Linked DNA regions of Aminivibrio sp.. The protein of the gene in region 2 interacts with the protein of the main gene of each other region in a pairwise test. Links are inferred from orthologs where the notes say so. Each region holds a gene or a part of one and is shown on either strand. Other genes may lie near its edges. The genes, in order: JMJ95_RS10065, JMJ95_RS11310 and JMJ95_RS13600.

Region 1 (10,742 bases), on a different replicon or contig from region 2:
AAGGTAATTCCTTCAGGGGTCTCCTCCCTTTCCATATCGGGGACGGGACCCCCAGGGAGGCCGGCATCCGCCCCTGCCGGGACGATGCAGAGCAGGACAGCCAGTACGATCAGGACTGCAAACGTGTTCTTCATGATATTTCCTCCTTCTCCATGGTCCACCCTTCCGACGGGGAGAACAGGATTTCAAGGTCCGCGGCTCCGGATTCCGATATGCAGCGGGTGAAGCATTCCGAACGGATCACCAGGCGGCACAGCCGCTCCTGCCCGGAAGAAACGTCAATTCCCGCAGGGCCGTTCAGGACCACGGGAATCCCTCCTTCTGCCCTGATCTCGTCCCGGGCCCTGGCGGTCTCCCAGTCGGCGAGGGCGGCAATGTTCAGGTATTTTCCCGCGGCCAGGTGGGCGGAGTCCCATTCGCTCTTCCGCAGGGCCACCGACGCCGTGCGGGCGAGGTTCTCCAGGGTCGGCAGGTCCATGATGGCCGTTCCGGCGAGGGGGGCGGACACCGCCACGAAGGCGATCATCCTGTCCCCGTCCAGGAGGGGGAAGATCCGGTCCATGCCGTCAAGGCCTTCCACCGACGAGAGGGCAGGCACCTTCATGAAGGTGAAGAGCCGTTTCGACTCTTCCAGGGAGAAGGATCCCTGCCGTTCTCCTTCGAGAAGCCCCACGGGAAAACCGGCGAAGGTGCCTTTTTTCTCCAGGAGGCCCTCCTTCATTGAGGCGAAGTGGACATATCCCCCGGCGGCGGGCTGCCATGCTACGAGAAGGGACCGGGGAGCCTGGGCCATCTCGGTGAAGATGTCCAGTATCTGGAGCAGGAGGTCCTCCTTGGAGGTCTGTTCCATAAAATTCAGCGCTGCCTCGTGGAGGGCGTTGAGAAGGAAGGCCCGGCGGGTAAGCTCCGAGATGTTCCGTTCCCGTTCTTCCCTGAGGCTTCCGAGGGAGAGGGCCTTGGAGGCCACGTTCCCGAGAAGTTCCATGAAGTTGAAGGCTTCTTCGCCGGGGATCTTCTCCCATTTGAGGAAGCAGAAGAGACGGAAAGCCCCTCCGGGGATGGGGAGAACGGCGGACCAGTCGCCGGCCAGGGAGTCGAAAACGCTGTCTCCCAGGAATTCCCGCTGCTGGGGCTCCACCCTCACCGGGACGGGAGAGAGAATGTTCCTGGAGAAAATTCCCTTCCTCGGAGGCAGGGGCATCTCATCCCCTTCGAGGAGCGACAGGGTTTCTCCGTCGTCGAGCAGCAGGGAAAACCGGGAAGGGAAGAGGCTTTCCTGTACCACGTCGTGGAGGAAGGCGCCGAAGTAGTTGACACCCATGGGTTCGAATATGGAGGCGAGGGTGTTCTTTGTGGCCAGGACCATGTAGGCCAGCCGGGAGAGCCGCTCCTCCACGCCGGCGGTCTTCTGGTGGAGCTGCCACAGGTTGATGAGGCCGGCGAAGGAGGGCATCTCCTCCATAATGTGCGGTGCCGGCTCCTCCCCCAGGAGGATGTAAAAGCACCACCCCATTCCCCTGAGCCGGAGGGCCCAGGGCCATTCCCCCGAAAGGGGCGCGGAGAGAACCTCGAAGGATGTCCGGAGGGGAGAGGACGGGAAGGCTGAGCCGAGGGAGTCCGCCGCTCCCTGGAGGAACAGGCTGTTCATGGGCGCGCCGAAAGCGTCGAGCACCTCCAGGTCATTCCCTTCCGGACGGGTTATCAATCCCCGGGAGGTGTGTCCGGCAAGATATTCCGAAAGAAGCACCAGAACTCCGCCGTCCAGGATAAAATTCATTTTTTCGAAAAGTTGTTTCATAAATTGTCAACTTCCCTTCATAAAGGGCAGGAATGAGTCTTTCCGTTCCCTATAGCGGAAAAACTGCTTCAATGGTATCGTAAAGAAAGAAATAGCGCCACTACAAATTGAGGCCCTAAATCCGCACCCCAGCGGTGACGTTCCCGGCTGAGGTGCGGATTTAGGGCCTTGTTCCCCGGTAGAAGAAAGGGTACAATTCTCGGAGAAACGTTTTTTTACAATAATCCTAGTAAAGGGGATGGAGCTGTGAAACTGAACCGACTTGGCGCCCGCATTCTTCTCGTTGTGCTCTCCCTTCTGGTTCTTTCGGTGGGAGGCATCGGGTTTTACGCTATAAACGCCGGGAGCGGCGGCTTAAACGCCGTGGTGGATGATTACGAGAAGTCCATGGCCCACGGGCTCGCCCACGAACTGGACGCCACATTCAACCGCTTCCAGGGCATGCTCCAGGCGCTGTCGGCCCTCGTCACTACCCGCTTCACCCCCCAAATGCTCAACCCTGACGTAGGCGAGGTGGTGGTCCGCCAGTTCGGCGCCCAGAACGGGAAGTTCATCAACGACCTGGGCGTGCAGTCTCCCCACGCCAGAAGCCTGTTTATCGTCTTCAACCCGGAACATTTCGGCACAAAGAACGTATTCGTGGTGGGGTTCCGGAGAGCCGACGAAAAATCCCTCTTTGTTTACATGGACTCCGTGGGGTTGGGGGCTGCGGACCTCATCGACAGGAAAAACCCGGCCGCTGCCTGGTTCTGGAGCCCTCTCGACACGGGGCAGGAATATTGGGGAGACATCAGGAAGTCGGAAGAAGGCTTCGACGAGGTGTTCTACACCATGCCGGTGAAGATGGGAGACCAGACGGCAGCCGTGGTGGGAATTTCCTTCGATTTCAGCTTTGTCAGGGAAACGCTGAAAGACGTCAGGATCTACAATACGGGGTATCCCATCCTCATGAACCGGGAGCTCCGGTTCCTCTACCACCCCACCCAGAAATTTGACGGTCCCACCATCCGGGAGGTGTCGGGGGGATCCATTGCCCCCTTCGCCGACCAGTTCCTGACGCAGGAGAACGGCCGTTTCTCCTATGTCTACGAGGGCGAGGAGAAGAGCATGGCCTTCCAGCGCCTCAACAACGGGTACATCGCCGCCGCCACAGCGACCACGGCGGAATCCCTCTCCGCCGAAAGAGCCATGCGCCGGGCGGTCTACATCGGCATAGTGGGTGTCCTCGTGGTGGCCTCCATCGTGGTCATTCTTTTCTCCCGGAGCCTCGCCCGGCCCCTCCAGGCGGTGGCCGAGCGGGCCCGGTACGTGGCCGAGACCGGCGACCTCACCGCCTCCATAGAGGCGGACACGTCAATCGAAGAGATCCGGAACGTAGCCGACGCGGTGAACCGGATGATCTCCGGGACCGCCGAGACGGTCAGGAAAATCCTCGAAAGCGCCTCCAGGGTGCTCTCCCGGGCTGAGGACATGAGCGCAGCGTCAGAGCAGAGCAGCGCCTCGGTGCAGGAAGTGATCGGCCTTGTGGGCAAGGTGGCGAAGAACACCCACGACACTGCGAGCGCCATCGAGGAGGCCAACGCCGGAGTGGAGGAAGTGGCGAGCGCGTCTCAGGCTGGGGCGAAGGCCGCCGCCGAATCGGGGGAACAGGCCCAGGAAATCTCCATGGCGGCGGAGAAGGGGGGCAAGGCCCTGGACGAAATGGCCTCCCTGATAGAGGACGTCTCCGGTGCGGGCAGCCAGGTCAGCGCGGCGGTGACGGAGCTTGCGAAGTCGGTGTCGGGCATCACGGGATTCGTGAACACCATCACCCAGATAGCCGACCAGACGAACCTTCTTGCGCTGAATGCGGCCATCGAGGCAGCCCGAGCCGGAGAGGCGGGACGGGGCTTCGCGGTGGTGGCGGAGGAAGTGCGGAAGCTCGCGGAAGAGTCGAACCGAGCGGCGACCCAGGTGGGCAAGGTCATCGGGGAGATTTCGGGCAAGACGGACAAGGCCCTGGCGGACCAGAAGGGAAGCGCGGAGAAGATCCGGGAGCTCGTAGCCCGCGCCGGAGAGACGAAGGCCGTCATCGACGGTGTGATCGCCCGTGTGGGGTCCATCACGGAGAACGTGCAGTCCATAGCGGCGACCATGGAAGAGCAGTCAGCGAGCGCCGAGGAGATGACGGCGGGCATGGATCACGTGGCCCGTGCGACAGCGGACATCAGCGAGCAGATGGAGAACATCAACCGGTCCATGGAAGAGCAGGGGCGGGTGACGGAGTCCATCGCGAAGGCCGCCGAAGAGCTTGTGAGCCTGTCGGAAGAGATGCAGAAGTCCGCCGCCCGGTTCAGGGTCGAGGAAGAGGAAAAAGGGCTTGCACCGGCGGAATGACGGTTCTTTTCCCGGAATTTGCCGGCGGCTGACCGGGAGATAAAAAGGAGGAACAGGTATGGCGGAGCAGCAGCTTGTGGTCTTCAGGCTCGGCAAGGAAGAGTTCGGCATTGACATATCACGGGTGAGGGAGATCGTCCGGCTTCAGAACATCACCGCGATTCCCCGGACTATGGATTTTGTGGAGGGTATCGTGAACCTCAGGGGGCGGATCGTTCCCATCGTGGACCTGTGCAAACGGTTCAGGGTGGCAAACTCCAGTTCCGTTGAAGAATCGGCCAGGCGCATCATCGTTGTGAACATGGCGGAGCAGAACATCGGCGTTCTGGTTGACGGCGTGTCGGAAATTCTTCGCATTCCCGATGAATCCATCGAGCCCACGCCTCCCATCGTGGCGGGAGACGTGTCCGCCGATTTCATCCGGGGTATCGCAAAGGTGGAGAACCGCCTGATCATCGTCCTCGACCTGGACAGGATCTTCTCCGTGGAAGAGAAGGCCGTTCTCGCCCAGGCTGTGGAATAGGCCGGGAAAGAAACCCGCAGTTCAAAAAAACGGGGGCCGGTAGAATCCGGCCCCCGTTTTCAGTCCTTTCTGTCGGGGTAGTAGGCCAGGATACACAAGGTCGCCATCCCCCCTCCGGAGTTATGGAAGGAATGGGGCCTGTCCGCCCTGTGGCGGAGGGAGTCCCCGGAGGATAGACAGTATTCCTCCTGCCCCGTCTTCACGGTGATCAGACCTTCGAACACATGGATGTACTCCACCGTGCCCGGGTCGTGGGATTCCGAAAAGGAAAAGGCGCCCCGCTCCATTTCCACGGCAAACATGTCGAATGGGACGCTGCCGTCGGAGGGAAAGAGAGGGTACACCCGAAAAAGCCCGTTGTCCCCCACCAGAGGAGCAATCTGTTCCCTGGAAACCACCGCCGTCACGGCAGGATCGTCCGGAACGGCGGTCCGGAGAAACTCCGGAAATTCACGGAATACTCCCATGGCTGAAAACCAGGCGTTCCGCCCGATCATGCCGACCATCACATATCACCCCCGGTGGGGACGCGGCAAAAAACGTGCTTCTCCGTATCCTCGAGGAGTCATTGCCTTGCCTCTGCGGTTCTTTGGGAAACACTGTATCACTCCGGGGAATATCGGTCAATCAAAGCTTTTCTTACGAAACATTGTTTTATTCAGCGAAAAGAGCCCTTGACGGGAGGAAGCCCTATTGTCTATCCTTGGTGGGGATTTCCATTACGGAAAGGAGACAATCATCTCATGGATAACAACATACTGCAGCGCATAGGCGAACTGGGCATCGTTCCCGTGGTGAAGCTCGACAGGGCGGAGGACGCCGTTCCTCTGGGCAGGGCCCTTCTGGAAGGAGACCTCCCCATAGCGGAGGTGACCTTCCGTACCGACGCCGCCGAAGAGTCCATCGGGACTCTTTCGAAGGAGCTTCCGGAGCTCCTGGTCGGTGCCGGGACGGTTCTCACGAAGGAACAGGTCAGGCGGGCGGTGGACGCAGGAGCGAAGTTCATCGTCACCCCGGGGTTCAACCCCTCCGTGGTGGACTACTGCGTGGAAAACCACATCCCCATCACTCCGGGGATAAACAGCCCCTCCCAGATCGAGATGGCCCTCGAGCGGGGCCTCAAGGTGGTAAAGTTCTTCCCTGCCGAGCAGTCCGGCGGCCTTCCCATGCTCAAGGCCATGAGCGCCCCCTACGGCTCCGTGAAGTTCATTCCCACCGGCGGCATCGACACGAAGAACATGCTTTCCTACCTTTCCTTCAACAAAATCCTCGCGGTGGGAGGAAGCTGGATGGTGAAGCCGGAAATGGTGGCGGCGGGGCGGTTCGACGAGATCACCCGGATTACCCGGGAGGCGGTTTATACCATGCATGGTTTCGAGCTCGCCCATCTCGGAGTGAATTGCCCGGACGGCGAAGAGGCCGCCGCCGGCGCCGCAAAGATAGCCTCCCTTTTCGGCATGGCCGTGAAGGACGGCAACAGCTCCGTCTTCGCCGGAAAGGCCTTCGAGTTCATGAAGTCGCCTTACCTCGGCGAGAAGGGGCACGCGGCCGTTTCCTGCAACGACGTGGCCCGGGCCCTCGCCTTCCTGAAGTCAAAGGGCATAGGATCCCTTCCCGAGACGGAGAAGAAAAAGGACGGCAGAACTGCGGCAATCTACCTGGACCTGCACGTGGGCGGGTTTATCTTCCACCTGCTGCAGAAGTAGCCTTTCGCGGAAACGACACGGGGGAGGCCCTTGAAGGGCCTCCCCCGCTCTTACATTCCGAACCCGTTTTCTTTTCTTTACCGCTGGACCCTTCCCGAGGCATCACCGCCCGCCAGGTTGAGCACATCCTCCTTCGAGACCCTGTTGAAGTCGCCGTAGATGGTGTGCTTGAGGGCCGAAGCCGCCACGGCGAACTCAAGGGCCTCCTGGGGGGTCTTCAGGTTGTTCAGCCCCCAGATGAGCCCTGAGCCGAAGGAGTCTCCGCCGCCGATGCGGTCTACGATATCCCGGATCTCGTACTTCTTGCTGGTGAAGAAATTCCCCTTGTTGTCGGCCAGAACCGCGGACCAGCCGTTCCAGTCGGCGCTCACGCTCTCCCGTAGGCTCACGGCGAGGTACTTCATGTTGGGGTAGGAGGCCATGACCTTTTCGGCGAGGACCCTGTACTTGGACACGTCAAGCTCACCGGAGGCGACGTCAACGTCGATTTCGATGCCGAGGCACTTCTGGCAGTCCTCCTCGTTGGCGATGGTGACGTCCACGTATTTGGCGAACTCGGTCATGACTTCTTTCGCAGTCTTGCCCCACTTCCAGAGCTTTTTGCGGTAGTTGAGGTCGCAGGACACGGTGATGCCCTTCGCCTTACATGCTTTCACGGCCTCGAGGGCCACTGCCGCCGTCCCCTCGGCCAGGGAGGGGGTGATGCCGGTGGTGTGGAACCAGGTGGCTCCGTCCAGGATTCTGTCCCAATCGAAGTCGCCGGGTTTCACTTCGGCGATGGATGACCCGGAGCGGTCGTAGAGCACCTTCGAGGGGCGCATGGACGAACCGGTCTCGGTGAAATAGATGCCGAGCCGCTCTCCCTTGCGGGCGATGAAGCTGGTATCGATGCCGAAGGAGCGCATCTCCTTCACCATGGCGTCGCCCACGGGGTTCGAAGGGGCGGCGGTGACGTAGGAGACGTTCTCGCCGTAGTTGGCCAGGGAGACAGCCACGTTGGCCTCGGCTCCGCCGAAGGTGGCCACCAGGTTGTTGGTCTGGAAGAGGATCTCGTGATCGGGAGGAGTAAGCCGAAGCATGATTTCTCCGAATGTGACAAAACGGGACATTGTATCGACCTCCTTGAACAATAATTGTTTCGTTTGTTAAAACACCGGTTCTGTGAATGGATCAAAAATACACTATCGCCTTTTCGGTCCCTTGTCAATAAAGAAAAGGGCCCCTAAATCCGCTCATTTTTCAGGCAGAGGGAGTGTCGCCGGGCATAAGGTGAATTCGCCCTCCCCAGGGGCGAAGAGATTATCCCCTGGGGGAGGGCGCCTGAGGTGAGAGAAACCGACACGGATGTCGGTTTCACAAGCAGGCAACCGGCGAACGCAGGGAGCCGTGGGACTCGCTTGGGCAGTTGTCAAGGACGACAATCTGCACCCCCCGCCCAAGCGTTCCCCGGTGACACTCCCCGCTGAGGTGCGGATTTAGGGGGCCCCTGCAGGGGCCCCATGTCAGGCGTCCGGTACCACCCTGTCGGGCCGGGTGTAGACGTTCATACCCCCGTTCCGGATGAATCCAACGAGAGTGATTCCTCCCCGTTCCGCCGCTTCGGCACCCTCGGCGATGGCGGCGGAGACGCTGCCGAGGACGTGTATTCCCGCCCCCACCGCCTTGTGGACCATGTCCTCGGGCAGGCGTCCGGAAACTACCAGGGCGGTCTCCCCAAGGGGAACGGCATGGAGCACGGCCCACCCCACGGCCTTGTCCACGGCATTGTGCCGCCCGATATCCTCGGTGAGGAAGAGCCGGTTTCCCGTCCGGTGAATGAGGGCTGCCGCATGGGTACCTCCCGCGGCACGGAAGACAGGGGCCTCCCCAAGCCAGTCCGCCCCGTCCTGCAGGACGGAGGCCGGGATGGACCAGTCCGCGGATTCCACGGACCCCAGACCCTGGCCCGTTCTTTCCTCCGGGATGGCCGAGGGGGAGGACGAGAGGATACGCTGCAGGAGGGGAAGCCCGGCGGTCATCTTCTTCCGGGCCACCCGGACCTCCCCCGGGAGGATTTCAAGGCTGGCGATGTCCTCCCGGCCGTCGATGAGCCTCCGGCACTTCAGGTGCCCCACCGCCCAGTACCGCTCTTCCCCGGGGGAGCAGAGGGCGGTCACCTGCTTCTCTCCGTCGAGTACCAGGGTGACCCTGGCCTCCCTGAGCATGCTGTCCGTCACCGTTTCCCCCTTCCCGCCGGCGATGCGGGTGATTTCTCGGCGGACGAGGCGTTCGGGCAGTTCCTCGGGGACAAATTCCACGGTGTCCCCCACCCTGACCGGTCCCTCGGTCAGAACCTCGCAGAAGATGCCCAGCCTGGGCATGATGCAGTCACCGGCGGCCTCGTAGATGGCGCACCGAGAGTGGCACTCCTTTCCGATCTGGGTCACCCTGAGGAGGGCCGTTCCGATCCTGAGAAGATCGCCGAGGACCAGGGACTTGAGGTCGATGCCTTCCGTGACCAGGTTTTCGGCGAAGGCGCCGTGGAAGAGGGTGGGGATGGACTGTTTCATGATCTTGATATCGCCTTCGTCCAGCAGGCTCACCTGCCGGTGGGCGAATCCGAAGTGGCCGTCCCCTTCCAGTCCCTTTCCGGGGACCAGCCGTCCCTCTCCCCGGTCTTTCTTCTGCATTCCCTTTGCCGGGGCCGTGCAGACGGCCCTGATAACGCCCCGGAGGGGAGGAACACTAGAAAACGGCATTCGGAACCCTCTCCAGGATGCCCAGAAGGAGGGCGAAACGGGAGGGGATCTCCCCGATTTCCACGTACTCCGTCACGGCATGGGAACCGCCGCCCACGGGCCCGAGCCCGTCCACAGTAGGGACGTCCAGGGCGGCGGTGAAGTTGCCGTCCGAACCGCCGCCGGTGCTCTGCCAGCGGACATCCACCCCTGCCTCCCGGCCCGCCTCTTCCACCAGGGCGCAGAGCTTCATGGTCTTGGGCGACGGGTTCATGGGCGGCCGGGTGAGGAAGAAGTCGGCCTCCACGTTGATGCCCGCAGTAGCCGGGTGAGCCTTCAGTTCGGCGATTTTCGCCTCGATGCGGTTCTTTTCCTCCGGAACCTTGATCCGGACGTCCACGGTCATGGATGCCTTCTCGGGCACCACGTTGGGGGCCGTGCCGCCGGAGACCACCCCGGCGTTGAGGGTGGTGCCCTTCTCGAAATCGGTGAGGCCGTGGAGGCCGATAATCCAGTGGGCCATCTCGTTCACGGCACTCACGCCCTTTTCCGGTTCCACTCCCGCATGAGCGGCTTTCCCGCGGAAGGCGACGTCAATCCGGCCAAGGCCCTTCCGTTGGTTCACCAGGTCGCCGTTGGGGCGGGCGGGCTCCAGGATCACCGCCGTGCGGCTTTCGCGGGCCAGTTCCTCGATCCAGGGGCGGGCCCTGCGGGAACCGATCTCCTCCTCGCTGTTGTAGACGATACAAAAGGAGCCGGGCGCTCCCGCCTCGGCGATGGCCCGGGCGGCGTAGAGGCCGAAGAGAAGCCCTCCCTTCATGTCGTTCACGCCGGGGCCGTAGGCCCGCTTTTCATCCCTGGAAAAGGGGCGCTCCCCTGCTGTTCCCTTCGGGAAGACCGTGTCGAGGTGCCCGAGAAGCAGGGCATCGTAGGGGGCTTCGCCGTTGCTTATTTTGAGGCTTGGTCCCACCTCGGGGCCGAGATCTTTCTTCTCCACCTTCCAGCCGATGTCGGCGAAGGCTTTTTCAAAGAACGCGGCCACTGCGGCCACGCCCTCGGTGTCCCTGGACTGGCTGTCGATGTTCACCAGGTATTCGAGGTCCTTCAAAAACTGTTCAAGGTTGAAAGAAATCTTCATGGGGCTGTTCCTCCTTTGGTCAGATAAAAAGCAGCAGGCTGACGGCCATGATCATCATGCCGACGATGAGCCCGCGGAGGGAGACGTGATGTTCCCCGTATTTCCGCGCCGAGGGAGAAGGCGGGAAAGCGGGTGTCGGTTTTCTTCGTGAAGAAGGCCGGGGCGCTCACCACCCCCGCGGGCAGCCCCGGCGAAGAAGGTCGGCTCGAAAGCGAACAGAACATTTTCCATTTCCATCGTATTCCTCCTGAAGTGTGCGCTTGCACAGGAAAAACCATACCGAAAGGAAGCTCCGGGGTCAAGACGAATTACCGCGCCGACTCCGCGATGGCCCGGGCCGCCGCCCGGATGTTTTCCTCCCATTCCTCCGACAGGGGGTTCACCGTTTCTACCGTCGCGCCGATGCTCCGGGCGATGATCTCCGCGCTTCTTCCCGAGAACTGGGGCGAAACGAAGACGACCTTCACTCCCCGCTGCTTCGCCT
Region 2 (10,755 bases):
GCGAAGCGGGGAAAATTCCTCGCGGAAATGGACGGGTCGTTCCCTGGAAGAAACTCTATCCCCTTATCGAGCCCTTCTATCCCAAGGCCCGAAAAGGCTGTTTACGGCGACTCGGCCTCCATGGGCAAGACGAAAGAAATCGTGAAAAAGGTGCCCCGGACGCTGGACCTGATCCGGACGAAGGGAACCCAAAACAGAAAGCTCACCGAAGAAGAAAAAGAAACGAACCGCCTGCTGCCCGAAAACGGGAAGCAGCGGGGAGTGCCTCTTTCTTGTCGCGAAAAGGATAGTCGGCTTTTCGAAGGCGGATACAGGGGCCTGGCGAAGAACATGAACTTCGCCTCCGTGCTCTTTGCCCTGCCGAACTTGTACATGGTCAGAAGGGGCCTCCCGGCGTCGCGCGGGACGTAGTGTATTTAGTGTATTCAAAAACAGGCACAAGACCGTCAAAAACAGGAAATAACGCTGAAAGACGCAAAAGGCCGGCCATAGAGCGGGAATATGGGGTGAAAAGAACACAGGAAACGAGCTCAGCCGTCAAGGTTCAGCTGTCGGACGCCGGATCAGTTCTTGTTCAGGAGTTTCTTAAAGCGACATGGAATATCAGTCGTCAGTCTGCGGTGTGGCGGCGCGTAACAACTATTACCTAAGGAGGCGGAAGATTATGAGAGTATCCATTCCTTACGGAACATCGACTCTTTCCTGCGATATACCTGACAGCCGTCTGAAAGCGGTTCTCGTTTCGAGTCTTCATGAACTGAAAGCCGATGCGCCGGAGCGCGAAATCGTCAGAAAATCCCTCGACAACCCGATCGGATCCCCTCGTCTGCGAGACCTCGCGAAGGGGAAAGAGAACGTCGTGATCATCTCAAGCGACCATACGCGCCCCGTCCCAAGCGCCATTATCATGCCTCTCCTTCTCGAAGAGGTGCGGGCGGGAAACCCCGATGCACAAATCACTATCCTGGTCTCTACCGGAGGCCACCGGGCTACCACCCCGGAGGAGCTCCTGAAGAAGTACGGTCCCGAGATCGTGAAGAACGAACGCATTGTGGTCCACGACAGCCATGACGATACGAGCCTCGTTCACGTAGGGACCCTTCCTTCCGGAGGCGATTTGATACTCAATAAACTGGCAGTCGAGGCGGACCTGCTTGTCGCGGAGGGGTTCATTGAGCCGCACTTCTTCGCCGGTTTCTCAGGTGGCCGCAAGAGCGTACTCCCCGGCGTGGCGAGCTACACAACGGTGATGGCGAACCACTGCGCGGAGTTTATCGCGCACGAAAGGGCCAGAACCGGAATCCTCGAGGGCAACCCCATCCACATCGATATGGTCTTTGCTGCCCGCAAGGTCGGGCTGGCGTTCGTCTGCAACGTGGTCATCGACGCGGAGAAGCATATCGTGGCGGCCTTCAGCGGCGACATGGAAGCGGCGCACGAGAAGGGGTGCGAGTTCGTCGCCAAGTACGGCAGGGTCAAGGCCGTTCCCGCCGACATTGTCATCACGAGCAACGCAGGGTATCCTCTGGACCAGAATCTCTACCAGGCGGTGAAGAGCATGACCGCCGGCGAGGCGTCGTGCAGGAAGGGAGGCGTTATCATCGTCGCCGCCGAATGCAGCGACGGGCACGGCGGCGAGGCCTTCTACCGGACGTTCGAGACGATTCCGACGCCGAAGGGGATCATGGAGATGATCATGGCGAGGGGGAGAAATCAGACGGAGCCGGATCAGTGGCAGATCCAGATATTCGCCAGAGTACTGATGGATTTTACCGTGATCATGGTGACCTCAGCCCCCAAGGAGATGGTGGAGTATCTCAACATGCAGTGGGCCCCGTCTCTGGAGGAGGCCTTGTCGATGGCGGAGCGGATTCTCCGGAAACCGGACGCATCGGTCACCGTCATCCCGGACGGCGTGGCAGTGATTGTTGATGCGTTCTCTTCCTGAGAAGAGGAGGTGGACGCGCGTCAGTAAAAAACGAGAGGTAGTTTTTTTATCCTGCAGGGGGAGGGGGGAGGTTGTTTGAAACGGGAAGCCCTTATGACACATGACAAGGACAGTGTCGCCACGGCGCTCACGGATCTGAGCGCCGGGAACGATGTGTCTTTCGAGTGCAACGGACGCATGAAGACCATGAAGCTGGTAGACGCCATACCCTTCGGACACAAATTTGCGCTCGTTGACATTCCTGAGGGAGGGGATGTGCTGAAATACGGCGAGGTGATCGGCCGCGCTACCGAACCTATCAGAGCCGGCGCCCATGTCCATGTGCACAATCTCGAAAGTCTCCGAGGACGGGGTGATCTGGCCGCAGGGAGAACATCCGCGAAAGGAGGCCAAACATCATGAAGTTTATGGGGTATGTCCGTCCGGACGGACGTGTGGGAATCCGAAACCACATTGCGGTCATCCCCGCGTCAGTGTGCGCCTCGACGGTCGCGGCCCGAATCGCGGAACAAGTGGAAGGGGCGATAGCGCTTCCGAACCAGCACGGGTGCGCCCAGATAGGTCCGGATCTTGAAGTCACCGCCCGGACCCTTGCCGGTCTTGGGACGAACCCCAACGTAGCGGCGGTGTTGGTGATCGGGCTGGGGTGCGAAAGCGTGCAGGCGGAGCGTCTCCACAAGGAGATTGCAAAGTCCGGCAAGCGGGTGGAGTCACTGGTCATTCAGGAGTGCGGCGGCACGCTCAAGGCGCAGGAGCAGGGGCTCCGCATAGCCCGTTCGATCAGCCAAGAAGTGGCGATGATGACCCGCGAGGAGGCGGACGTCTCGGAGCTGGTGCTCGCGCTGGAGTGCGGCGGTTCGGACACGACGTCGGGACTCGCGGCGAACCCGGTACACGGCTATGTGTCGGACAAGGTGATAGGCTTGGGAGGAACGTCCATCCTCTCGGAGACTACGGAGCTCATCGGCGCGGAGCATATCCTTGCCCGCAGAGCCGTCTCGAAGGAGGTGGCGGACAAGCTCTTGGAGATCGTCCGCGCCTGTGAGGCGAAGGCGAACGCTATGGGCGTCGACATGCGGGGAAGCCAGCCCACGCCGGGCAACATCCGGGGAGGGCTGACCACCATCGAGGAGAAGTCGCTCGGATGCATCTACAAGGGGGGTTCCAGCCCGCTCGAAGGTGTGCTGGAGTATGGCGTACGACCTCCGGGCAAGGGGCTCTATGTCATGGACACGCCGGGACAGGATATCGAATCCATCACCGGCATGGTCGCAGGAGGCTCCCAGATAGTGATTTTCACTACGGGGCGCGGCTCGCCGACCGGCTTCCCCCTTGCCCCGGTGATCAAGATCACGGGCAATCCCAAGACCTACGTCATGATGGAGGAGAATATCGACATCAACGCGGGGACGATCATCGACGGCGTCGAATCCATACCGGAGGTGGGGGAGCGCGTCTTCGCGGAGATCCTGCAGACCTGCAATGGAAAACTCACCAAAGCGGAAGCGTTGAAACACATGGAGTTCGGTATCTACAAACTGACGTCGACTTTTTGAAGAGGCTCCTATCCCAAATGACTTTTTAAAAGGAAGGTGCATACTATGGGCGGTAAAGTTCCGATTCTCAAGACGATACAGAAGGTGCCCGGCGGACTCATGGTGGTCTTCCTGCTTCTCGGCGCAATTGTGAACACTTTTGCCCCGAAGTCGCTCATGATCGGCAGTTTTACCACCGCGCTCTTTAAACAAGGAGCGCTCCCTCTCATCGCAGTGCTCCTCTTCTGCAGCGGCGCGCAGATCACGATCAAGACGGCCGGGGTCGCTCTCTGGAAGGGGTTCGTGCTGAACACCGTCAAGATCCTTCTTGGCATTTCGATAGGGCTTGTCGTGGGGAAGCTCATGGGGCCGGAGGCTTCTCTTTTCGGTCTTACCCCCCTCGCCCTCATCGCAGCCATGGCGAACTCGAACGGTGGCCTCTACACCGCGCTCGCCCAGAAGTACGGTGACGCCTCCGACATCGGCGCCGTGGCCATCATCTCCACGAACGACGGTCCCTTCTTCACCATGGTGGCCATGGGGATGACAGGGTTGGCCAACATACCCATCATCGCGATGGTGGCGGTTGTCGTCCCGATCGTCATCGGTATGATCCTTGGCAATCTCGACGAGGACATGCGGGAATTCCTCGCCCCGGGTGTCATGCTCTCCATCCCCTTCTTCTCTTTCCCGCTCGGAGCGGGGCTCAACCTGATGGATATCGCGAAGGCCGGAATCCCCGGCATCGCGCTCGGCCTTATGACCCTGCTCGTCACGGGAATAGGCGGCTTCTTTGCCTATAAGTACCTCATCCCGTCGAGAGAGAAGCGGAGCGATGCGGTCGGCGCGAGTATCGGCACAACGGCAGGCAACGCCGCCGGAACGCCTGCGGCGATAGCGGCCGTCGATCCGACATGGGCCCCGTACGCGGCTGCGGCGACGGTGCAGGTCGGTGCGTCGATTGTCATCACCGCGATCCTCTGTCCGCTGCTGGTCGACTTCCTCAGCAGGATCTGCAAGCAGCACAACAACGTCGCTAAAGAAGAAGGCAACTGATTTCAGCGAACCGGTCCGCCCTGCGTCGCGGTTGCCGGGCTCAACCCGTGCGGCGGAGAGAGAGTGGTCTCTTCGCCGCCGAGGAGATCGACGAAATCATGCCGGCCGCAGTCCGCACCGCCGACGGCATGTCGTACAACCGCAAGGAAAGAAACGGGGGGAGACATATGAATGCACGGTATATCGTCGTCGCCGATGACTTCACCGGTTCGAACGACACTGGAATTCAGTTCCTGAAGGCGGGGTACGACGCTTCGGTGATCCTGGATCCTTCGGCGCTCTCCACGATTGAGGGCGAGAGAGTCGTCGTCGTGGATACCGAGTCGCGGAACATTCCCGCTCAGGAGGCGGTCGCCTGTTTGAAGACGGTGGCGGAATACCTGCTGCCTCTGCGAGGGAAGAGAGTGATCTACAAGAAGGTCGACTCGACGCTGCGAGGCAACATAGCCGCCGAAACAGCCGTCTTGCGGGAGACGCTCGGCTTTTCCGTGACAGCGTTCACCCCGGCCTACCCCAGAAATAAACGCACCGTGCGGGAAGGTCTGCTGCTCCTCGACGGAATTCCCGTGGCCGATACCGAGATGGGGAAGGATCCGCGGAAGCCGGTGACTACCTCGTCACTGCAGGAAACGCTGCGCGGCGGCGGTTCGCTCGAGGTCCGGAACGTCTCGCTCGCCGAAATCCGGGCAGGGGAGATTCCGGAGATTCTGAGGGCTGCAGGCAACGCCGGCTCGTACTCCTTCGACGTCGAGACGGACGGCGATCTTGAGCTGATTGTGAATGGCATGTGCGCCGCGCTGCCGCCCGAGGACATCCTCTGGGTGGGGTCGGCAGGGATGGCCGAGGCCCTGGTGAGCCGAAGCAGTCCGGCGTTTTTCGTGGTCGGGAGCATGAGCCCGAGGAGCGCCCTCCAGGCACGGACGCTTCTGCAGGAGAAGGACGTCGCTCCTGTTCTGGTGAATATCCGTGCGCTGCTGCACGACGTCGCCTCCGAGGAGCGGCGCCTCTCCCATACCGTCTCGGGATTGCTTCGGAGCGGCAGGAGCGTCCTTCTGGCGTCATCGCTGGACGAAGAGCAGATCGAGGAGGGGCGGAACGCCAATGCGTCCGAAACAATCTGCCGGAGTCTCGCCGCTGTTGTTCCGTCGGTCCTGAAGTCTGCTCGCGTCTCCGGGATGTTTATCACCGGAGGGGAAGTCGCCATCTGGATCGTCTGGGCGCTGGGAGCCGGGGGGACCGACCTTGTGAAGGAGATTGAGCCTGGAATTCCGCTCGTCCGCCTCAGGGGAGGAGAATACCACGGCCTTCCCGTGGTTACAAAGGCCGGCGCGTTCGGCGGTGAACGGACGATGGCGGAGTGTTTCTCCGTACTGACGGACGCGAAATAAAAACGGAGGAGGAGAATGAATGACGGATGTTCGTCAGGATGCCTTGAAAATTGCACAGAAGGCCATAGAGGCCGTGCTCCCGGAAAACGCTGTGGAGGCGGCGCTGCGCGGTGAGGCTTTTTCAGCCCGTGCGAGGTCCGGAGGGAGGATCGTGCTCACGGCCATCGGCAAAGCGGCGTGGCGGATGGCGAAGGCCGCCGCTGACACACTGGGAGACCGGCTGGACGGAGGCGTCGTCGTGACGAAGTACGGGCACAGCAACGGCCCGATAAAGGGTATCGAGATTTTTGAGGCGGGACACCCGTTTCCGGACGAGAACACGATTAAGGGCACAGCCCGTGCGCTCGAAAGGGTCAGCGGGCTCTCAGCAGAGGATACGGTGCTTTTCCTCGTCTCCGGTGGGGGTTCGGCCCTCTTCGAGAAGCCGAGGGAGGGGATAACCCTCGATGATCTGGTCGGAGTGACCGACCAGCTGCTTGCATGCGGCGCGGACATCGTCGAGATCAATACGATACGGAAACGGCTTTCTTCGGTGAAAGGAGGGCGTTTCGCCCAGTTCGTCGCTCCGGCGCACGTCTTTTCGGTGGTACTCTCGGACGTCCTTGGCGACAGGCTCGACAGCATCGCCTCCGGACCGGCGTATCCTGACGGTTCGACGAGCGCCGATGCGTCGAGGATCGTCGAAAAGTACGGGCTATCGCTGAGCACGGTGCTTCAAGAGGCTTTGGAGAAGGAGACCCCGAAATCGCTTACAAATGTCACAACGGTCATCACCGGGAGCGTGACGGCGCTCTGTAAAGCTGCGGAGCGCGAGGCCGCCGCCCTCGGGTATACGCCGCTCCTGCTGACGACGATGCTGAACTGCGAGGCACGCGAGGCGGGGGCCTTCATCGCCGCCATGGCGAAGGAGATCCGGTTGTCCGGGAATCCGGCGTCGCCGCCGTGCGCCCTGCTCCTCGGCGGGGAGACGATCGTCCGGCTCAAAGGGAAGGGAAAGGGCGGACGGAACCAGGAGATGGCCCTGGCCGCGGCGTTCGGCATCAAGGGGCTTGCGGATACGGTTGTGATCTCCGTCGGTTCCGACGGCACCGACGGACCGACGGACGCGGCGGGAGGCGTTGTGGACGGCGGGACGATCGGTAGACTTGCCGACCTTGGGCTCGACGCGGAGGCGCTGCTCGCCGACAACGACTCCTACCATGCGCTCGACGCCTGCGGCGGCCTTGTCAAAACGGGGCCGACCGGAACCAACGTGAACGACCTCACCATTGTGCTCTGCAGATAGCCGCTCACTGCGAAAGACGGAACGAGGCCCCCTTCTTTTGGGGGCCTCGTATGATTTTCTCTTGCAGTCGCCGGGGAGAGACTGCCTGTCGGGCTTTTCCCTGGAATCTGCAGCAGTCGCCTCCCCGTCGGCCTTGCCTGCGGAAAGGCCGGCGTCGCTCCCGTTCTCTGTGCCTCTACGAGGGAGAAGAGGAAGGCCTGTTGAAATATGTCCTGTTCGAGATCCCGTCGATAGGGTTGTGTCTCCCTAAATCCGCAGGTTTTTCAGGCAGAGGGAGTGTCACCGGGGAACGCTTGGGCGGGGGGTGCAGATTGTCGTCCTTGACAACTGCCCAAGCGATCAACACGGCTCCCTGCGTTCGCCGGTTGCCTGCTTGTGAAACCGACATCCGTGTCGGTTTCTCTCCCCCGGGCGCTGTGCCCGGCGACACTCCCTCTGCCTGCGGATTTAGGGTCTCGTTTAAGGAGAATCTCCTCTTCGAGCTCTTTCTGTGCGCTGACGTCGAGCGCGACGCGGATCACGGCCCGTTCGTCCCGGTCGGGCCCGGCACCTGGGCGCTTTTTCGTGATCTCCTCCGTCTTGCTTGTCCATGGCGGTGGTCGGTGACTCTTCTCAAATTCCTATTTTGGACAAGAGTGATTCATGATATAGTCTTTGTCATTCCGGAAAGCCCCGGGGCGCCCCCGGCGCGGGGGAAAAGGGTCCTTCCGCCATCCTTCTTCTTCGAGGTGAGACGTTTGCTGAAGAACATGAAAATAGGAACAAAGCTCACTGCCGGATTCGCAGCTGTGCTCGTCATTTTTTCCGCGGCCGGGTGGTTTGCCTGGCGCAATATGGACAACGTGATATCCGAGGTGGGCACTCTCGAACAGCGGTACGTCCCCGGAATCGAACTTTCCAATGAAATTGAGAACATTGTTCAGAGCCTCATGCTCCACATCCGCACCTACGTCCTGGCGGACAGCTATCGGGACCTCCAGGCAGCCCTCGGGGATTTCGAGGCCCTTGACGGGATTCTGAAGAAAGCCTGGGAGCATGCCTCAGCCCATCCCGGCCTTGAACGTCTTGCCGAAGGCGTGAAGAAATCCGGCGAGCAGGTTGCCGAATACCGGAGACTGCTTGAGGAATCTCAGAAGATGATCGCCTCTATGGCCGCCCAGAGAAGGAAGGCAGCCGAGTCGGGAGAATCCATGCGAAAGATTGCCTACGACCTGCTGTATGATGAAAAGGACGCCATGGAAAAAGATCTGAACGACCCCGTCTCCCGGGGCAACGCGCCCGCCAGGCTTGAGAACATTGCCCTTCTCGACACGCTGGTGGAGGCCGTCCACAGGGCGGAATACGTGACCCTTACTGCCATAGCGAACAAAAAAACGGAGATGATCGGCCAGGCGAAAAAGGAACTCAAGGACGTTCGCGACATTCTGTCCGAAGTCAGGAAGACCGCCTTTGAGGAAAAACTGATCAGGAACCTCGAAAAAGCGACGAAAGACGCGGAAGAGTACGAGCAGGCCCTCGACGACTTTTCAATGGCCTGGGCAAACCTCGAGAACCTGGGCCAAGAACGCACCGCCGCTGGGGAAGCTGTCCTTGCGGCGGCGGGAGACGTGATGAAGTTCAGCGTCGACAGAACGCTTGAAATATCGGGAGTGGTGACCGACCAGGCCCGGAGCGTCTCGAACATGCTCCTCCTTTCCGTTTTTATCGCCGTTCTTGTCGGAATGGTGGTGGCGGTGATCATCACCCGCATGATCACCCGTCCTCTCGGCAGGGCCGTGAGCCTGGCCGAGCGGGCGGGGAACGGCGACCTGACCGTGGCGAGGGATGATTTTCAGTATGATTCGGCTGACGAGATAGGCGCGCTGGCCGACGCGCTGGCCAGGATGACGACGAGCCAGGCTGAAGCCGTGAGGGAGATCGTGGCTGCGGCAGAAGAGGTGGCCAGGGGAGCGGAAACCCTCGCAGCCCTTTCACAGGAGACCAACGCCTCGGTGGAGGAAGTGAGGGGTTCCCTCGAGCAGGTGGCCTCCATCTCCGAGAGCAACTCCGCCGCCCTCGAGGAGTCGAATGCCGGTGTGGAGGAAATGGCTGCGGGCGCCCAGGCGGCGGCCAAGGCTTCGTCCGACTGCGCGGCTGCGGCGAACCAGACGGCGGCCATGGCGAAGGAAGCGGTTGAAAGAGTGGAGGAAGTCATCCGGGAAGTGCGCGCCGTCGGGGGGAAGTCCGGAACGAACATGGAGAAGATCCGGGCCCTCGCAGATTCCGTAGAGGAAATCTCCGGTTTTGTCACGGTAATCACCTCCATCGCCGACCAGACGAACCTCCTGGCGCTGAACGCCGCCATAGAGGCAGCCCGGGCCGGGGAAGCGGGCCGCGGATTCGCCGTGGTGGCCGACGAGGTGCGGAAGCTCGCCGAAGACTCCAGCAAGGCGGCCCGGGAAGTGGCGGCCCTCATCACCACCCTCCACGGAAATGCCCGGGAATCCATGGATGTGACCGAAGAGACCGGCAGGGTGATGCAGTCCACCGTGGCCGAAGCGGCGGACGCCCAGGGCAGGCTGTCCGGCGTGCTTGGCGAAATCGCCGGGATCGAGGAAGCAATCGCCCACATCGCAGGGCTTTCAAGGTCCCAGGCTTCCGCAAGCGAGGAAATGGCCGGGGCTATCGACCAGCTCTCCAATGCCACCATCGACGTAGTCCAGAGGGTGGATGCCATCCGGGGAGCCTCGGCGGAGACGGCATCGGCGTCGGAGGGGGTGGCCAGGGAAGCGTCGGTCATGGCGGACAGGGCCGAGCGCATGCGGAAGCTCCTGTCCCGGTTCATCCTGTCGAAAGAAGGGGAGCCGGAAAAGGGGCCGGAAGGGGAAGCTGCGGGGCTCGTCCCGACCGAGTAAACTGAAGCGGCGGACCGGTTTGTACAGGTCCGCCGCTTCAGTTTACTTCAGGACAGAATCCATTCTCTGGGCGAAAAAGTTGGAAAGCGGTGTGACCCTGCTCAGTTCCACGAGAGTGTCGATGGTGAACTTCAGGTGGAGCCTGGCGGCCTCCCGGGCACGGAGGAGGTCTTGATCCCGGATGGCCGACACGAGATCTCTGTGCTGCTCGAGAATTTTCTCCGTTCTATCCGGGGCCGCCGAATCGAGGACTTCCATCCTCATGGCGGAAATTCCCTTTTCGGACATCTCGAGGAGAGATTCGTAGAGCCTGAAAAGGAGGGTGTTCCCCGTTGCCTTGAAGATGGTGGCGTGGAGGACTGTGTTCCAGTAGGCTCCGAGAGGGGCCTCGTGAGGATCCTGCTCTTTGTGGATTTTTTCGAGCATGGAGATGCATTCGTCCATTTTCTCCAGGTCCCGCTCCTTCCGCCGCAGGGCTGCCAGCGCGGCGGCGCCGGGGTCCAGGAGCTGCCGCACCTCCATGACCTGGGAGAGCGCTTCCATGGGCCACACCTGGGCCCGGCCGAGAACTCTCCTGATCTCGTCCGGGTTTCCCTCGGCGAGGAAGATTCCCTGCCTGTCCCTGATCTCCAGCAGGCCGAGGGCTTCG
Region 3 (5,288 bases), on a different replicon or contig from region 2:
TCTCAAAACGTCTTTCTTCCGCCTTGAGGGAGAGGAAATAAAGCCCGAAACAGAAGAGTGGATCTCCGCCGTCTCCCGGGATATCAGCCTGGGGGGCGCGGGTGTTGTGGTGCCCGAGTCCCTTTCGGGTCGTTTCAAGGAACAGGACAGGGTCCTGATGAAGCTTCCCCTGCAGGAAGAGACGTTTTTTCTTGCCGGAAAAGTTGTGAGAAAGCTCAAAAAAGAGGATAACTGGGAGATAGGCTTCGCTTTCGAATCCATGCCCGGTTCCGTGGAGAAACCGCTCGGGGCCTTCATCCGCCAGCAGGAACTGGCGGGACGCCAATAAATCACTGAAGGGATTGCCATGACAGAGTCGAGAATACGTGTACTTGTGGTGGACGATTCGTCCTTTATGAGAAAGATCCTGAGCGACATTCTCGGAGGGGATCCCCGCATCGAGGTGGCAGGAACGGCGCGGGACGGGGAAGATGCCCTCAGGAAGATCGCCGAACTCTCCCCCGACGTGGTCACCCTCGATGTGGAGATGCCGAGGAAAGACGGGCTCTCCACCCTTGAAGAGATCATGAAACGGAACCCCCTTCCCGTCATCATGGTGAGCAGCCTGACCCGGGAGGGGGCTCAGATTACCCTGCGAGCCCTTTCGGAGGGAGCTGTGGACTTCGTGGCCAAGCCGTCGGGGTCGATCTCTCTCAACATGAGAGATGTCTCCGCCGATCTTGTGGCCAAGGTCATAGCGGCCAGTACCGCCAGGGTTGGGGGCAGGGAAAGAAAAGAAACCCGTCCCTTGACGTCCTCGCCCGTACTGCGGCCGGAGAGGCCCCGGCTTCAGCCATCGTTACCGCCCCGGGCGGGCCGACCGGAGATCCTTGCCATCGCCGCCTCCACAGGGGGGCCGCGGGCCCTGCAGCAGATCGTTTCCCGGATCCCCGGAAATTTTCCTGTGCCCATCGTCATCGTACAGCATATGCCGAAGGATTTCACCCTGTCCTTCGCGAAACGGCTTGACGCCATGTCGGAGCTTGATGTGGCCGAAGGGGCTGAAGGGATGGATTTGAGACCGGGACTAGCCGTAGTCGCTCCAGGGGGGTATCATATGATAGTGAGGCGGAACCAGGCGGGCCGGCTGATCTGCGGCCTGTCCGACGCCCCGCCCCTGCTCTCGGTGAAGCCGTCGGCGAACATCATGTTTCTGAGCGTGGCCGATGAGCTGGGAGGCAGGGCCGTCGGCGTGATCCTCACGGGAATGGGAAGAGACGGCGCCGACGGGGCGGCAGCCCTGAGATCGAAAGGCGCCAGGATCATCGCCGAGTCCCAGGAAACCTGCATTGTGTACGGCATGCCGAAGTCGGCGGTGGAGCTCGGGGTAGTGGACGAGCTTCTCCCCCTGTATTCCATACCTGAAGCCATGATCCGAAGCGTGAGAGAATGAACAGACTTTACGAAGCCGGAGATGATCAGCCATGACGAATATGGATATGAGCCAGTATCTTGGGGCGTTTCTCGACGAGGCGGGAGACAATTTGAAACACCTCGACGATCTCATCCTCGCCGTTGAAAAGGACCAGACGGACATGGACAACATCGCTGAGATCTTCCGGTCGGCCCACACCCTCAAAGGCATGTCGTCCACCATGGGATTCGACAAGATGGCTTCGCTCACCCACGCCATGGAGGACATGCTGGATTCGGTCCGCAGGGGAACATACAGCCTCAAGGCGAAGGATATCGACCTCCTCTTCAGATCCCTGGACACCCTCCAGTCCATGGTGGATTCCATCCGGAACGGCGGCGGGGATGGTTCGGTCGAAACCGAAGACCTCGTGTCCGCCATGAAAAACGCGGCGAAAGATGTGCAGACGGCCGAAAAAAAACCGGAGGAAGGCCCTTCTCCGGGAGAGGAAAAAGAGTTCTCCGTGCAGGAGCTGCAGTGGATCTCCGAGGCCTCAAGCCTGGGGCTGAATGTATACGAGGTCCGGGTGTCCCTTTCTCCGGACTGCCTGCTGAAAGCCGCCCGGGCCTACATGGTGGTGAGCCGGCTCGATGAAATGGGAGACATCATCAAGACGGTGCCTCCGGTGGAAGCCCTGGAAAACGAGGAATTCGACCACGAATTTATAGTATATGCCGCCACGTCCCGTTCCCTTGAGCAGGTCCGGGAGGCCGTGGCGAGGATCAGCGAAGTGGCCGGCGCTGACGTCCGGGAGGTCAGCCGCGACAGTGCGGTTTTCGCGGCGGCCCGGGAAACCGTCAAGCTGCCGGAAGAGGAAACTCCTCCCGCGGGAGCCGGCAGGAAAGAGAAGGCTCCTCCCTCCGGCGGGAGCGTTCCTCCCGCTCCTGCCCGACCGCAGCGAAAATCCGAGGCTGCCAAAAAAACCAACCAGACGGTTCGTGTCGACATCGGGCGGCTGGACAAGCTCATGAACCTGGTGGGAGAGCTCGTGATCGGACGGGCGAGGATCGAGCGCCTGGTCCAGGAGGCCCATCTCCGTGAGTTTGACGAGCCCCTTTCGCAGCTCGGGAGAATTTCCGGGGACATCCAGGAGCTTGTGACCAAGCTCCGCATGGTACCCGTGTCCTTCATCTTCGAACGGTTCCCCCGCCTCGTGCGGGATCTTTCCAAGACCCTCGGCAAGGAGGTCGAACTGGTAATGGAGGGGCAGGAGACCGAACTCGACCGGACGGTCATCGACGAGATCGGAGACCCCATGGTGCATGTCATACGGAATTCCATCGACCACGGCGTCGAGACCCCTGCGGAACGGAAAAAGGCGGGCAAGCCGGAAAAGGGACTCATCCGGATTTCCGCCTACCAGGAGGGCAGCGGCGTCATCATCGAGGTGACCGACGACGGGAAAGGCATCGATGCCTCCAAGGTCAGGGCGAAGGCCCTGGCAAACGGCACCATTACAGAAGAGGAATCGGCGGCCATGTCCGACGAGGAAGTGGTGAACCTCATCTTCCTCCCCGGCTTCAGCATGGCGGAAAAGATCACTGACGTCTCGGGGCGGGGAGTGGGCATGGACGCCGTGAAGACGAAGGTGGAGTCCCTCGGCGGCCAGTTCGACGTTTCCACGGAAGTGGGGGTCGGTACAAGGGTCTTCGTCCGCCTGCCCCTCACCCTCGCCATCGTTCTCGCCCTCCTCATCAAGGTGGGGGACGAAACCTACGCCCTGCCCCTGGAGAACGTGGAAGAGACGATTCTCGTGAAGAAGGAAAACGTGAAGACCGTCCACGGAACTCCCGCCACCCTCCTCCGGGGTGACGTGCTCACCCTGTGCGACCTTGCCGAAATGCTGGGCACCTCCAGGAGCGGGGAAGAGGAGAGCGACGAGTATCCCGTGGTGGTGGTGAAGACGGGGAAAACGGGGAAGACGCGGATCGGCTTCATCGTGGACGAACTCATCGGCCAGCAGGATATCGTCATCAAGTCCCTCGGCCGCTTCCTGTCGAAGATCCGGGGGATCGCCGGGGCCACCATCCTCGGTGACGGTAACGTGGCGCTCATTCTTGACGTGGCCGGCCTGTACGGCAGATAGGGAAAGGAGCCGCCATTTCATGGATCTCGCAAATTTCAGCCACCTTCAGCTCGATGCGATGCGGGAAGTGGGCAACATCGGCGCCGGGAACGCCGCCACGGCGCTTTCCGTCATGCTCGCCCGACCAGTGGACATGGATGTCCCCAGGGCGGAACTGGTGTCCATCTATGATCTGGCGGAATATTACGGCGACCCCCTCACCATGATGTCGGCGGTGTTCGTCCGGTCCGAGGGGGAGTTCACCTGCAGCCTCATCTTCATCCAGGAAGAGGACGACGGCAGGAAGCTCGTCGATCTTCTCATCAGCCACCAAACGGGCGGCATGGAGCCCGGCGACATGCCCGAAGGGATGCGGGACAGTGCGCTGACGGAAGTGGGCAACATCATCCTCAGCTCCTTCCTGAACGCCATCAACGTTCTCATCGGTGGAACCCACAGCATTTCCGTTCCCGGCGTCGCCCACGACATGCTCGGCTCCATACTCGACGTGGTGGCCTCTATATTCGGCCAGTCCGGGGAACACGCCCTGATCGTGGACACGGCGCTGAAAGTGGAGAATGTGGAAGGGGGCATCTCGGGAAAAGTGATCATGCTCCCGGATCCCGGGTCCCTGGAAATTCTCCTCGGAAAGCTGCAGGTGCTTTGACGAATGGACAAGGTACATCACGTCGGGATGGCCGATATGGTGGTCGTATCAGCTCCCGAGTCCCTTGTGACGCTCGGGCTGGGTTCGTGTATCGGGCTTGTGCTCTTCGACCAGACCGCGAAAGTGGCGGGCATGGTCCATATCATGCTTCCCGACAGCCGCGGCGCCGGCCTGAAGGCACTCGAAAAGCCGGGAAAATTTGCCGATACGGCCGTTCCCGCCCTGATCGCCGAGGTCTGCCGCAAGGGAGCCGTCCGGTCCCGCCTGAAGGCCAAGATGGCCGGCGGATCCCAGATGTTCACCCTTCCCGGCGCCCAGACCGATTTTCTCGCCGTGGGCAGCAGGAATGCCAAAGAGACGGAGGCGCTGCTCAAACAGCACGGAATTCCCATTGCCGCCATGGACACGGGAGGGAACAAGGGAAGGACCGTGGAATTTTCCACGAAAACATGGATGCTCACGGTAAAGGTACTGGGAAAGGGAACGGCGGAAATCTAAAACTTCGTGCTGACAGGAGGAACCATGGAACAGGAACGGAATGAAGTTCGGGAAGACCTGCGAGACGAAACCGATCTCTCTTCCGCCGCGGCGCCTGACGGCGGAGGGCGTGGTGCCGGTGGACCGGAGACTCCCCAAGAGACTCCTCTCCCGTCGCTGCTGGATGCCCTGCCGAAGGAGACTGCGGACGAGTTGTGTTCCATCTTCTCCTGCTCCCGGGAGGCCCTTGAAGTCATCCTCCGGAGCACCTCTGGGGATCCGTCGAAGATACTGGCCCTGGTCAGGACGCTGACGCCGGAGTATATCGCCGTCAAGGTGCGGTTCGATGCCCGGAAGAGGGGGGAGCTCGGCGGCGCCCTGTGCTTTGTGGCCAGGGGAAACACCGGCGAGATCCTGGACGAAAGTTTCTGGGTCAGCGGAAAAAGCCTTCCGGAAACCTTCGACATCGGCGCCGGCTGGGAGTCGGTCAGAACGGCCATTTCCACCATAGGCGGCACTCCGGAACGGACCCTCTATACCCGCATGCTCAAGGCTGCGAAGGCAGTCTTTACTCCCACCGCGGTCAACAAACTCTTTCAGTCCGAAAGCGCGAAGGAAGAAATACT

What was found.
Region 1: the proteins of JMJ95_RS11310 (region 2) and JMJ95_RS10065 interact in binary tests that used the Escherichia coli proteins (3 or more experiments, as listed by UniProt). The link is inferred for Aminivibrio sp. from one-to-one orthologs.
Region 3: the proteins of JMJ95_RS11310 (region 2) and JMJ95_RS13600 interact in binary tests that used the Escherichia coli proteins (3 or more experiments, as listed by UniProt). The link is inferred for Aminivibrio sp. from one-to-one orthologs.

What each region holds. Positions count from the first base shown.
Region 1 is NZ_JAESIH010000059.1:90,552-101,293, forward strand. What follows is about bases 3,052-5,964. They hold JMJ95_RS10065 (chemotaxis protein CheW), read left to right. Parts: upstream 3,052-4,232; coding sequence 4,233-4,697; downstream 4,698-5,964. Other genes in these bases: JMJ95_RS10060 (methyl-accepting chemotaxis protein), read left to right, coding at 3,052-4,174; JMJ95_RS10070 (cupin domain-containing protein), read right to left, coding at 4,757-5,203; JMJ95_RS10075 (bifunctional 4-hydroxy-2-oxoglutarate aldolase/2-dehydro-3-deoxy-phosphogluconate aldolase), read left to right, coding at 5,441-5,964. Outside these bases: JMJ95_RS10050 (hypothetical protein), read right to left, coding at 1-134; JMJ95_RS10055 (hypothetical protein), read right to left, coding at 131-1,798; more of JMJ95_RS10060, read left to right, coding at 2,045-3,051; more of JMJ95_RS10075, read left to right, coding at 5,965-6,403; JMJ95_RS10080 (sugar kinase), read right to left, coding at 6,481-7,512; formate dehydrogenase accessory sulfurtransferase FdhD, read right to left, coding at 7,906-9,141; JMJ95_RS10090 (M20 family metallopeptidase), read right to left, coding at 9,128-10,258; JMJ95_RS10095 (zinc ABC transporter substrate-binding protein), read right to left, coding at 10,567-10,742. UniProt on the Escherichia coli protein: Involved in the transmission of sensory signals from the chemoreceptors to the flagellar motors. It physically bridges CheA to the MCPs (methyl-accepting chemotaxis proteins) to allow regulated phosphotransfer to CheY and CheB.
Region 2 is NZ_JAESIH010000065.1:1,677-12,431, reverse strand. What follows is about bases 7,608-10,533. They hold JMJ95_RS11310 (methyl-accepting chemotaxis protein), read left to right. Parts: upstream 7,608-7,961; coding sequence 7,962-10,106; downstream 10,107-10,533. Other genes in these bases: JMJ95_RS11305 (FadR/GntR family transcriptional regulator), read right to left, coding at 10,149-10,533. Outside these bases: JMJ95_RS11345 (hypothetical protein), read left to right, coding at 1-411; larA (nickel-dependent lactate racemase), read left to right, coding at 665-1,948; JMJ95_RS11335 (UxaA family hydrolase), read left to right, coding at 2,024-2,350; JMJ95_RS11330 (UxaA family hydrolase), read left to right, coding at 2,347-3,504; JMJ95_RS11325 (2-keto-3-deoxygluconate permease), read left to right, coding at 3,550-4,539; JMJ95_RS11320 (four-carbon acid sugar kinase family protein), read left to right, coding at 4,638-5,927; JMJ95_RS11315 (glycerate kinase), read left to right, coding at 5,947-7,212; more of JMJ95_RS11305, read right to left, coding at 10,534-10,755. UniProt on the Escherichia coli protein: Receptor for the attractant L-aspartate and related amino and dicarboxylic acids. Tar also mediates taxis to the attractant maltose via an interaction with the periplasmic maltose binding protein. Tar mediates taxis away from the repellents cobalt and nickel.
Region 3 is NZ_JAESIH010000089.1:1,418-6,705, reverse strand. The notes cover bases 1,086-4,001. They hold JMJ95_RS13600 (chemotaxis protein CheA), read left to right. Parts: upstream 1,086-1,463; coding sequence 1,464-3,539; downstream 3,540-4,001. Other genes in these bases: JMJ95_RS13595 (chemotaxis protein CheC), read left to right, coding at 3,559-4,001; JMJ95_RS13605 (chemotaxis response regulator protein-glutamate methylesterase), read left to right, coding at 1,086-1,432. In the rest of the region: more of JMJ95_RS13605, read left to right, coding at 347-1,085; more of JMJ95_RS13595, read left to right, coding at 4,002-4,185; JMJ95_RS13590 (chemotaxis protein CheD), read left to right, coding at 4,189-4,683; JMJ95_RS13585 (hypothetical protein), read left to right, coding at 4,708-5,288. UniProt on the Escherichia coli protein: Involved in the transmission of sensory signals from the chemoreceptors to the flagellar motors. CheA is autophosphorylated; it can transfer its phosphate group to either CheB or CheY.